DNA from 2 places in the Streptomyces sp. NPDC127084 genome. Region 1 is predicted to be linked to the other one. Evidence: riboswitches for the same ligand, from Rfam matches in the RefSeq annotation. Region 1 holds a riboswitch; the other holds the start of a gene.
The links. A riboswitch is a leader RNA that binds a small molecule or an ion and turns the genes downstream of it on or off. The one in region 1 is predicted to bind S-adenosylmethionine.
Positions count from the first base shown of each region.

Region 1 (4,408 bases):
TCCGGCGGCTGCCGTCTCCGCCGACCTGCTCGCGCAGCGCCGCCATCCGCTCGTCCACGTCCGTCTGCCGCGACCGCTCCCGCAGGAAGTCCGCGTCCGCGCCGAGCCCGTGCACCCCGAGCATGGTCCGCCGCCGACGGCCCCCGGGCAGCCGGTAGTCCAGGTGCGGCTGGTCGTCCTTGGGCCAGTACGCGGCCACGTCGTAACCCGTGAGCACCGACTCGCAGCAGTTCTCGAAGGCCGCCAGCCAGCGCTGGGTCAGGAAGCCGAGGTGGTTCGCGCCGAGCATGCCCAGCAGGAGCTGCTCGGCGATGTCGTCCGGCAGCATCCGGAAGTACTCGGGCGGCGCCCACGGCGTGTGTGAGAAGTGGCCGATACGCAGGTCGGGGCGCAGGTCCCGGAGCATCCCCGGCACCAGCGACAGGTGGTAGTCCTGCACCATGACCGCCGCGCCAGGGCCGGACGCCTCGGCCAGGGCCTGGGCGAACGCGAGGTTGTACGCCTCGTACGCGATCCACTGGCGTCGGAACTCCTGGTCGAAGACCGGCTCCAGCGGTGTCTGGTAGAGCATGTGGTGGACGAACCACAGCACTGAGTTCGCGATGCCGTTGTACGCGTCGGCGTGCACGACGGCGTCGATGTCGAGCATCAGCACACCCGGCTCGGCGATCCCGCGGCGCACCGCCTCGCGGTCGCCGTCGCCGAGCGCGGAGCACACCCACAAGGCGCCGGCGTCAGGGCCGATGGCCGACAGTCCGGAGACCAGACCTCCGCCGCCGCGCCGGGCGTCGAGTGTGCCGTCCTCACGGAAGGCGTATGTGACCGGACCGCGGTTGGAGGCGACGAGTACCTGCGCCGCGCGCTCGGAGACCATGTCGGCAACCTAGCCCGTGGCGTATCCGCTCAAACGTACCGAGGCCCGGACGGCTCCCTGGCAGGGGCGGTCAGGGGCTGCGGCGACGGCCGCCCCGGGTCGTGACCGTCGCGATCACCCCGGCCGCCGTGACCGTCACGGCGACCCCGCCGAGCAGCCACAGCCGCTCCGTCCTGGAGCCGGTCGTACTGATCGCACGGGTCGTACTGGTTGTGCTGGCCGTACTGGTCGCGGCGAGCCCGCCCGTGTCCGCCATGGCCAGCCCCGGGGCCGGCAGTACGGCCGCCGCGGCACAGAGCGAGCAGAGGGAAAGGGCATAACGGAACAATCGGGACGAACATTGACTTTTGGGTGCGGTAGTCATACCTCGGAAAGGTAGACAATCCCACTGGTTAAGCCGCGTACCGCCGCGCCGACACCCGGTATCCAGAGAGCCCCGTGTTCACGCCTTCACGCCGCCCGGCGCGCCGCGTACTCCGTGATCTCCGTCATCGGCGGCCGTTCCTCCGTGTCCACCTCATGCGTCCGCGGTACGAAACCACCCTCCCCCCGCTCGAACTGCGTCAGCACCGGTCGCACCAAGTGTCCGCGTGACAACCGCAGTTGCGCCGTACGGTAGATCGCCGCCGCCATCCGGCCCAACGCCTGCCCGTCCTGGTGCCGGTGCAGCCGTACGCCCACGTCCACCTGGGCCAGCGCGTCGAGACCGGCCGTGTGCAGCGCGTCCACCAGCAGCCCGAGCTCCACCCCGTAGCCGACCGGGAACGGTAGCCGCTCCAGCAGCGAGCGCCGCGCCGCGTACTCCCCGCCCAGCGGCTGGACGAATCCGGCGAGCTGCGGCCAGTGCAGATTGAGCAGTGGCCGGGCCACCAGCTCGGTCACCCGCCCGCCCTGGCCCGGGGTGCCGCCGAGCGGCCGGTCGTACATCGCCTTCACGAAGGCCACGTCAGGCTCGGTCAGCAGCGGGCCGACGATCCCGGACACGAAGTCCGCCGAGAACTCCCTCAGGTCCGCGTCCACGAAGCACACGATCTCCCCGCTGGTCACCAGGAGCGAGCGCCACAGCACCTCGCCCTTGCCGGGCAGCGCCGGCAGCCGCGGCAGTATCGCGTCGCGGTGCTCGACCCGGGCCCCCGCCTTCGCCGCCACCTCCGCCGTACGGTCCGTCGAGCCGGAGTCCACCACCACCAGCTCGTCCACCAGCGGCACCTCGTCCGTCATCAGCTCGCGCCGGATGACGCTGACGATCTCGCCGACCGTCGCCTCCTCGTTCAGGGCTGGGAGCACCACGCTGACCGTGCCGCCGCCGCGGGCCGAGCGCTTCGCGGCCACGAGCCGGTCGAGCGGGCGGTCTGCCACGGACCAGGACCGCCGGTCGAGCCAGCGCCCCACCTCTTCCAGCACGTGATCTCCATCTCTCTGTCTCGCGGATCGGACGATCCGTCTCACCGCCCCAGGGGGTCGGTTACAGTCTTGAACAACGCGGACGACCATCGCATGCCGATCGCCCGGAGTGCATCGCGCACACCGCGGTCGCGCCCGGCACACTGCGCGCGTCGCGTCCGCCGACAATCACATACCGCTCATCCAGAGGGGCAGAGGGATACGGCCCGTTGAAGCCCCGGCAACCCTCCAGCCGGTCTCGTCGCTCGGTCTCAGCACCGCGGCGCGCGAGGCTCCCGGCTAGGGAAGGTGCCAAATCCGTCTCATGGCGAGATGCGCCATGAGGAAGATGAGGAGAAAGGGCCTCGCCTCCATGGCTGTACAGACAGACGCCACCCCCGAAACCCCCGCCGCCCCCGAGGCTTCCCCCGGTGTCGACCTGGGCTCCGCCTCCGGGCTCTCCTGTCGCGAGTGCGGCGCGACCGTCCCGCTCGGCCCCGTCTTCGCCTGCGAGCTCTGCTTCGGACCGCTCGAAGTGGCGTACGACCTGCCGACCGGCGACCCCGAGAGCCTGCGCAAGCGGATCGAGAACGGCCCCGCCAGCATCTGGCGCTACGCCCCGCTGCTGCCCGTCCCCGCCGACGTGGCCGACAAGCCCAATCTGAACCCGGGCTGGACCAAGCTCGTCAAGGCCGACAACCTCGCCCGCGAGCTGGGCGTCACCGGCGGCCTGTACGTGAAGGACGACTCCGGAAACCCGACCCACTCCTTCAAGGACCGGGTCGTCGCCCAGGCCATCGAGGCCGCCCGGGCCTTCGGCTTCACCACCCTCTCCTGCTCCTCCACCGGCAACCTCGCGGGGGCCGTCGGCGCCGCGGCGGCCCGCGCCGGATTCCGGTCCTGCGTGTTCATCCCGCACGACCTGGAGCAGGGCAAGGTCGTCATGGCCGCGGTCTACGGCGGCGAGCTCGTCGGTATCGAGGGCAACTACGACGACGTCAACCGCTTCTGCTCCGAGCTCATCGGCGACCCGGTCGGCGAGGGCTGGGGCTTCGTCAACGTCAATCTGCGCCCGTACTACGCCGAGGGCTCCAAGACCCTGGCCTACGAGATCTGCGAGCAGCTCGGCTGGCGGCTGCCCGACCAGATCGTCATCCCCATCGCTTCCGGCTCCCAGCTCACCAAGATCGACAAGGGGCTCCAGGAGCTGATCAAGCTGGGTCTGGTCGAGGACAGGCCGTACAAGATCTTCGGCGCCCAGGCCGAGGGCTGCTCCCCGGTGTCCGCGGCCTTCAAGGCGGGCAACGACGTCGTACGCCCGCAGAAGCCGGACACCATCGCCAAGTCGCTGGCGATCGGCAATCCGGCCGACGGCCCCTATGTCCTGGACATCTGCCGCCGTACGGGCGGGGCGGTGGAGGACGTCACGGACGAGGAGATCGTGGCGGCGGTCAAGCTGCTGGCGCGCACCGAGGGCATCTTCACCGAGACCGCGGGCGGTACCACCCTCGGCGTGGCGAAGAAGCTGATCGAGGCCGGTGTCATCGACCCGTCGCTCACCACGGTCGTGGTCAACACGGGTGATGGCCTCAAGACTCTCGACGCGGTGGCCCCGACGACGGGTATGTCCGCTGTCATCCGCCCCAACCTGGACTCCTTCCGAGAGGCTGGCCTCGTATGAGCGTCAACGTCCGAATCCCGACCATCCTGCGCACCTACACCGGCGGCCAGGCCGAGGTCACGGCGGAGGGCGCGACCCTCGCCGAGGTGATCGCCGACCTGGAGAAGAACCACGTCGGCATCGCCGCCCGTGTGCTGGACGACCAGGGGAAGCTGCGCCGCTTTGTGAACGTCTACGTCAACGACGACGACGTCCGCTTCGAGCAGGGTCTTGAGACGGCGACGCCGGACGGCGCCGGGGTGTCGATCATCCCCGCCGTCGCCGGCGGCTGCTGAGCCGCACTCGGACGCTCGCCGACTGCTCCCGGCGGCTCCCGGCCATTCCCGGAACGGCTCCTTCCGTTCCGTTGCCGGGTGCCCTCCGGGCCTCCTGAGCGACCGTCACCGACCCCTTGCTGACCCTGGATACAGCACGTTCCGTCACCCGGTATGCCCCTTCCGCAAGCTCTGCGGAAGGGGCGATTCCGTTGG
Region 1 covers NZ_JBHXFA010000054.1:28,012-32,419, forward strand. The annotation lists gene ACFWI9_RS15215 (trehalose-6-phosphate synthase) at 1-874, opposite strand, end outside; gene ACFWI9_RS15220 (hypothetical protein) at 976-1,194, shown strand; gene ACFWI9_RS15225 (glucosyl-3-phosphoglycerate synthase) at 1,325-2,278, opposite strand; SAM riboswitch class I at 2,455-2,613, shown strand; gene thrC (threonine synthase) at 2,631-3,938, shown strand; gene ACFWI9_RS15235 (MoaD/ThiS family protein) at 3,935-4,213, shown strand.

Region 2 (4,408 bases), on a different contig from region 1:
GTCCTGGGCGTCTTCATCCCGCTGGTCCTGTTCCCGCTGGTGCTCGGTCTGATCGCGGCCTACCCGTTCATCGAGGCCTGGGTCACCGGCGACAAGCGCGAGCACCACGTCGCGGACCGGCCGCGCAACGCGCCGACCCGTACCGCGTTCGGTGTCGCCTGGATCACCGCGTACATGGTCATGCTGATCGGTGGTGGAAACGACCTCTGGGCGACCCACTTCCACCTGTCGATCAACTCGATCACCTGGTTCGTCCGGATCTTCTTCGTCGCCGGACCGATCATCGCCTTCATCATCACCAAGCGGATCTGCCTCGGCCTCCAGCGCCGCGACAAGGACAAGGTGCTGCACGGACGCGAGTCCGGCATCATCAAGCGCCTGCCGCACGGTGAGTTCGTGGAGATCCACGAGCCGCTGTCGCAGGGCGAGCGCTACAAGCTCACGGCTCACGAGCAGTACGAGCCGGTCGAGATCGGTCCGAAGGTCGACGAGAACGGTGTCGAGCGCAAGATCACGCGGTCCGAGAAGCTCCGCGCAAAGCTGAGCAAGGGCATGTTCAGTGAGGGGAACCAGATCCCCAAGGCAACCGCCGAGGAGTACCAGGAGATCACCAGCGGCCACGGCCACCACTGATCTCCGATGAGCAAGACCTGCTGATCCGCTGATCGCCACGGCAGGAGCCCCGTCCACCCGGTGGACGGGGCTCTTTGCCGTAGGCGGGGGTGGATAGGGTGGAGGCGTCCCCGTTCATACCCGTCCGTATGAACCACCCATGAGACCCAGGAGCGAGCATGAGCGCTGTGACCCCCGCTGGTGGGGGTACCTCCAGCGGAGCGAGGGGGAGCTCGACCGCGGCGGGCCGCTCGTGGCCCCGGGTACTGGACGCCCTGCTGTCCGGGCATGACCAGAGCGCCGAGGACACCGCCTGGGCGATGGACCGCATCCTGCGCGGCGAGGCCACCGACGCGCAGATCGCCGGTTTCGCGGTCGCGCTGCGGGCCAAGGGCGAGACGGTCGAGGAGATCTCCGGCCTGGTGCGCACGATGTACGCGCACGCCAGACTGATCGAGGTCCCCGGACGGACGGTGGACATCGTCGGCACCGGCGGCGACGGCGCCAGGACGGTCAATATCTCCACCATGTCCGCGATCGTGGTCGCCGGAACCGGTGCCAAGGTCGTCAAGCACGGCAACCGCGCGGCATCCAGCGCGAGCGGGGCGTCGGACGTGCTGGAGAAGCTCGGCGTCAATCTGGAGCTGACGCCGGAGCGGGTCGCCGAGGTCGCCGGGGAAGCCGGGATCACCTTCTGCTTCGCTGTGAAGTTCCACCCCGCGCTGCGCCATGTGGCCGCCGCGCGCAAGGAGCTCGGCATCCGCACGACATTCAACTTCCTGGGTCCGCTGACCAATCCCGCCCGGGTGAAGGCCCAGGCCACCGGTGTCGCGGACGCCCGGATGGCCCCGATCATGGCCGGCGTGCTCGCCGAGCGCGGTGCGAGCGCGCTGGTGTTCCGGGGTGACGACGGCCTGGACGAGCTGACCACCACAGCGACCTCCCGGGTCTGGGTGGTACGCGACGGCTCCGTGCGCGAGGAGGCCTTCGACCCCAGGGACCTGGGCATCGAACTGGTCCCGGTGGAGGCTCTGCGCGGCGCCGACGCCTCGTACAACGCCGATGTCGCCCACCGGCTGCTGGCAGGCGAGACGGGTCCGGTCCGGGACGCCGTGCTGCTGAACTCGGCGGCGGCGCTTGCCGCGCTGGACCCGGGCGCGGGCACCCTGACGGAGCAACTCAGGGACGGGATGGCCAAGGCCGCCCAGTCCATCGACTCGGGCGCGGCGAAGCGGGCCCTCGAGCGGTGGGTGGCCGCCAGCAACCGCTAGGGAAGTGACGCGAGGCGCGGTCCACAGTGCGGACCGCGCCTTGCGTGTTCCGAGACGTATGGCAGGATGCTCCTCAAGGTCATGAGTGACAGCGATGACGGCCCCGGCCCGCTGTCCGGCAACCCTCCGTCCGTGGCGGGGTGCCCCGGGTGAAGACCAGGCTGTGGGCAGCGAGGCCCACGGCAAGCGCGGACCCCTTGCCGCCCCTGGGGTCCTGGTCCTCGAGGGAGCGATTCTCGTGAGCAAGCGAATGCGGTAGGGCCTCCCGGCCCCTTCCTCCCCACCTCCGCGACGGCGCCCATCGCCGACGCGTCGAGGCAACACCCGTATGCCTGACGGCGTTTGTGCCGTCGCACGGGTGCTCCGCAGCCATTCGCCCTGTCACCCGGGAGACACCGCCATGTCCGCACGCCTGTCCACCGTCGCCACCGCGACCTCCGTCACTTCTGCTTCCGCCGCTGCTTCCGACGGCGCCTGCCGTACCGCTGCCCCGCTGCCCGTACTCGGCCGGGACGTCACCGTCCCGCTTGTGACCGGTGGCGAAGTCACGTACGCCGCACTCGACTACGCGGCCAGCGCACCCGCCCTGCAGCGGGTGTGGGACGACGTCGCCGCATACGCCCCGTACTACGGCAGCGTGCACCGCGGCGCCGGTTACCTCTCGCAGCTGTCCACCGACCTGTTCGAGAGCAGCCGGACGACGGTCCACCGGTTCCTCGGCTGCCGTGAAGCGGACCAGGTGGTCTTCACCCGTTCGACCACGGATTCGCTGAACCTGCTCGCCGCCGCCCTGCCCGCCGGCTGCCGGGTCTTCGTCTTCGAGACCGAGCACCACGCCGCGCTGCTGCCGTGGCAGGACGCCGACGTCACCTATCTGGACGCCCCGCGGACCACGGGCGAGGCCGTGCGGACCCTGGAGGCGGCGCTCGCCGACCGCGCGCCCTTCGGCCCCGCGCTGGTCTGTGTCACAGGCGCCTCCAACGTGACCGGGGAGCTGTGGCCGGTACGGGAACTCGCCGCCGCCGCACATGCCCACGGGGCCCGGATCGTGCTGGACGCCGCCCAGCTCGCTCCGCACCATCCCGTCTCCGTAAGGGACCTCGACATCGACTGGGTGGCCTTCTCGGGGCACAAGCTCTACGCGCCGTTCGGCTCGGGTGTGCTCGCGGGCCGGGCGGACTGGTTGCAGGCCGCCGAGCCGTATCTCGCCGGCGGAGGCGCGTCCCGCACGGTCGCCCGGCGCCCCGACGGTGGTGTGGACGTGGAGTGGCACACCACGGCGGCCCGCCATGAGGCCGGTTCGCCGAATGTCATCGGCGCCTACGCCATCGCCTCCGCCTGCAAGGCACTGACCGACGCCGGGTTCGACGCGCTCGTCGCGCGCGAGCGGCAGCTCACCGAGCAGCTCCGCGCCGGCCTCGCCGAGGTTCCCGAGGTCAGGGTGCTGTCACTGTTCGGTGAGGGGGCCGCCCGGGTCGGAGTGCTGTCCTTCGTGGTGGAGGGCTGGAACAGCTCGCACTTCGCCGCCGCCCTGTCCGCCGAGTACGGCATCGGCGTCCGCGACGGCCTCTTCTGCGCCCATCCGCTGGTCCGCACCCTGCTGGGCAGCGACCCGGCCGAGACCGGCGAGTGCGGAGCCCCGGACGCGGCGGCGGGGGAGCGGTCCCTGAACGCCATCCGGGTGAGCTTCGGCGCCGGCACCCCGGACGAGCACATCGAGCGGTTCCTGCGGGCCGTCAAGGAGCTGGTACGAGAAGGCGCCCGGTGGGACTACCGCACGGAGAACGGCCGCTGCGTCCCCGTCGTCTGAGTGCCGGTAGACCCCAGCGGAGAGCCGGGGCCGGTCACCGCCCCGGCCTCCGCGGGCACGGTCGAGTCCGGAAACCCGGGCTTGTCCGGGGGTGTTCGAGGGCGGGTACCCCGGCTCACTCCACGGGGGTGCGGGACCCGGAGAGCCAGGCGCCCCGTCCAGCGGAGCGCTTACGCGTCGAGGCCGATGGCGAACGCGGCCTCCAGGTCGTGCTGCGAGTACGTACGGAACGCGACATGTGTGTCCGTCGCCTCGACGCCCGGGATCTTGCTGATCCGGCCAGGGATGACATCCGCCAGATCCTCGTGCTGGGCCACCCGGACCATCGCGATCAGGTCGTACGTACCGGTGACCGAGAAGACCTCGCTGACGCTGTCAAGGCCGGCGATCGACTCGGCGATCTCAGGGATGCGGTCCACGCTGGTCTTGATGAGCACGATCGCGGTGATCACGGCTGGCTGTCTCCCTCGGTGGCCGTGGCTTGGGCTTTCACTCTAGCCCCCAGCCACAGACCGGCCCATGCGCAGCAGAAGCCGATCCCGAAGCCCACCAGATGGGCCAGATAGGCGACGCCCGGGCCGGATGAGGTGTCCTGCGCCTCCGCCAGCCATTGCAGGGCGAACCAGAACAGCAGCACGATCCACGCGGGAAACCGCAACGGCAGAAAGAAGAGGAACGGGAAGAGACTGGTCACCCGTGCCTTGGGGAAGAGGCA
Region 2 covers NZ_JBHXFA010000092.1:13,672-18,079, forward strand. The annotation lists gene ACFWI9_RS21260 (cytochrome bc complex cytochrome b subunit) at 1-633, shown strand, start outside; gene trpD (anthranilate phosphoribosyltransferase) at 792-1,883, shown strand; SAM riboswitch class IV at 1,961-2,078, shown strand; gene ACFWI9_RS21270 (aminotransferase class V-fold PLP-dependent enzyme) at 2,284-3,693, shown strand; gene ACFWI9_RS21275 (Lrp/AsnC ligand binding domain-containing protein) at 3,864-4,145, opposite strand; gene ACFWI9_RS21280 (rhomboid family intramembrane serine protease) at 4,142-4,408, opposite strand, start outside.
Region 2: another riboswitch for S-adenosylmethionine. It lies ahead of ACFWI9_RS21270 (aminotransferase class V-fold PLP-dependent enzyme); the one in region 1 lies ahead of thrC (threonine synthase).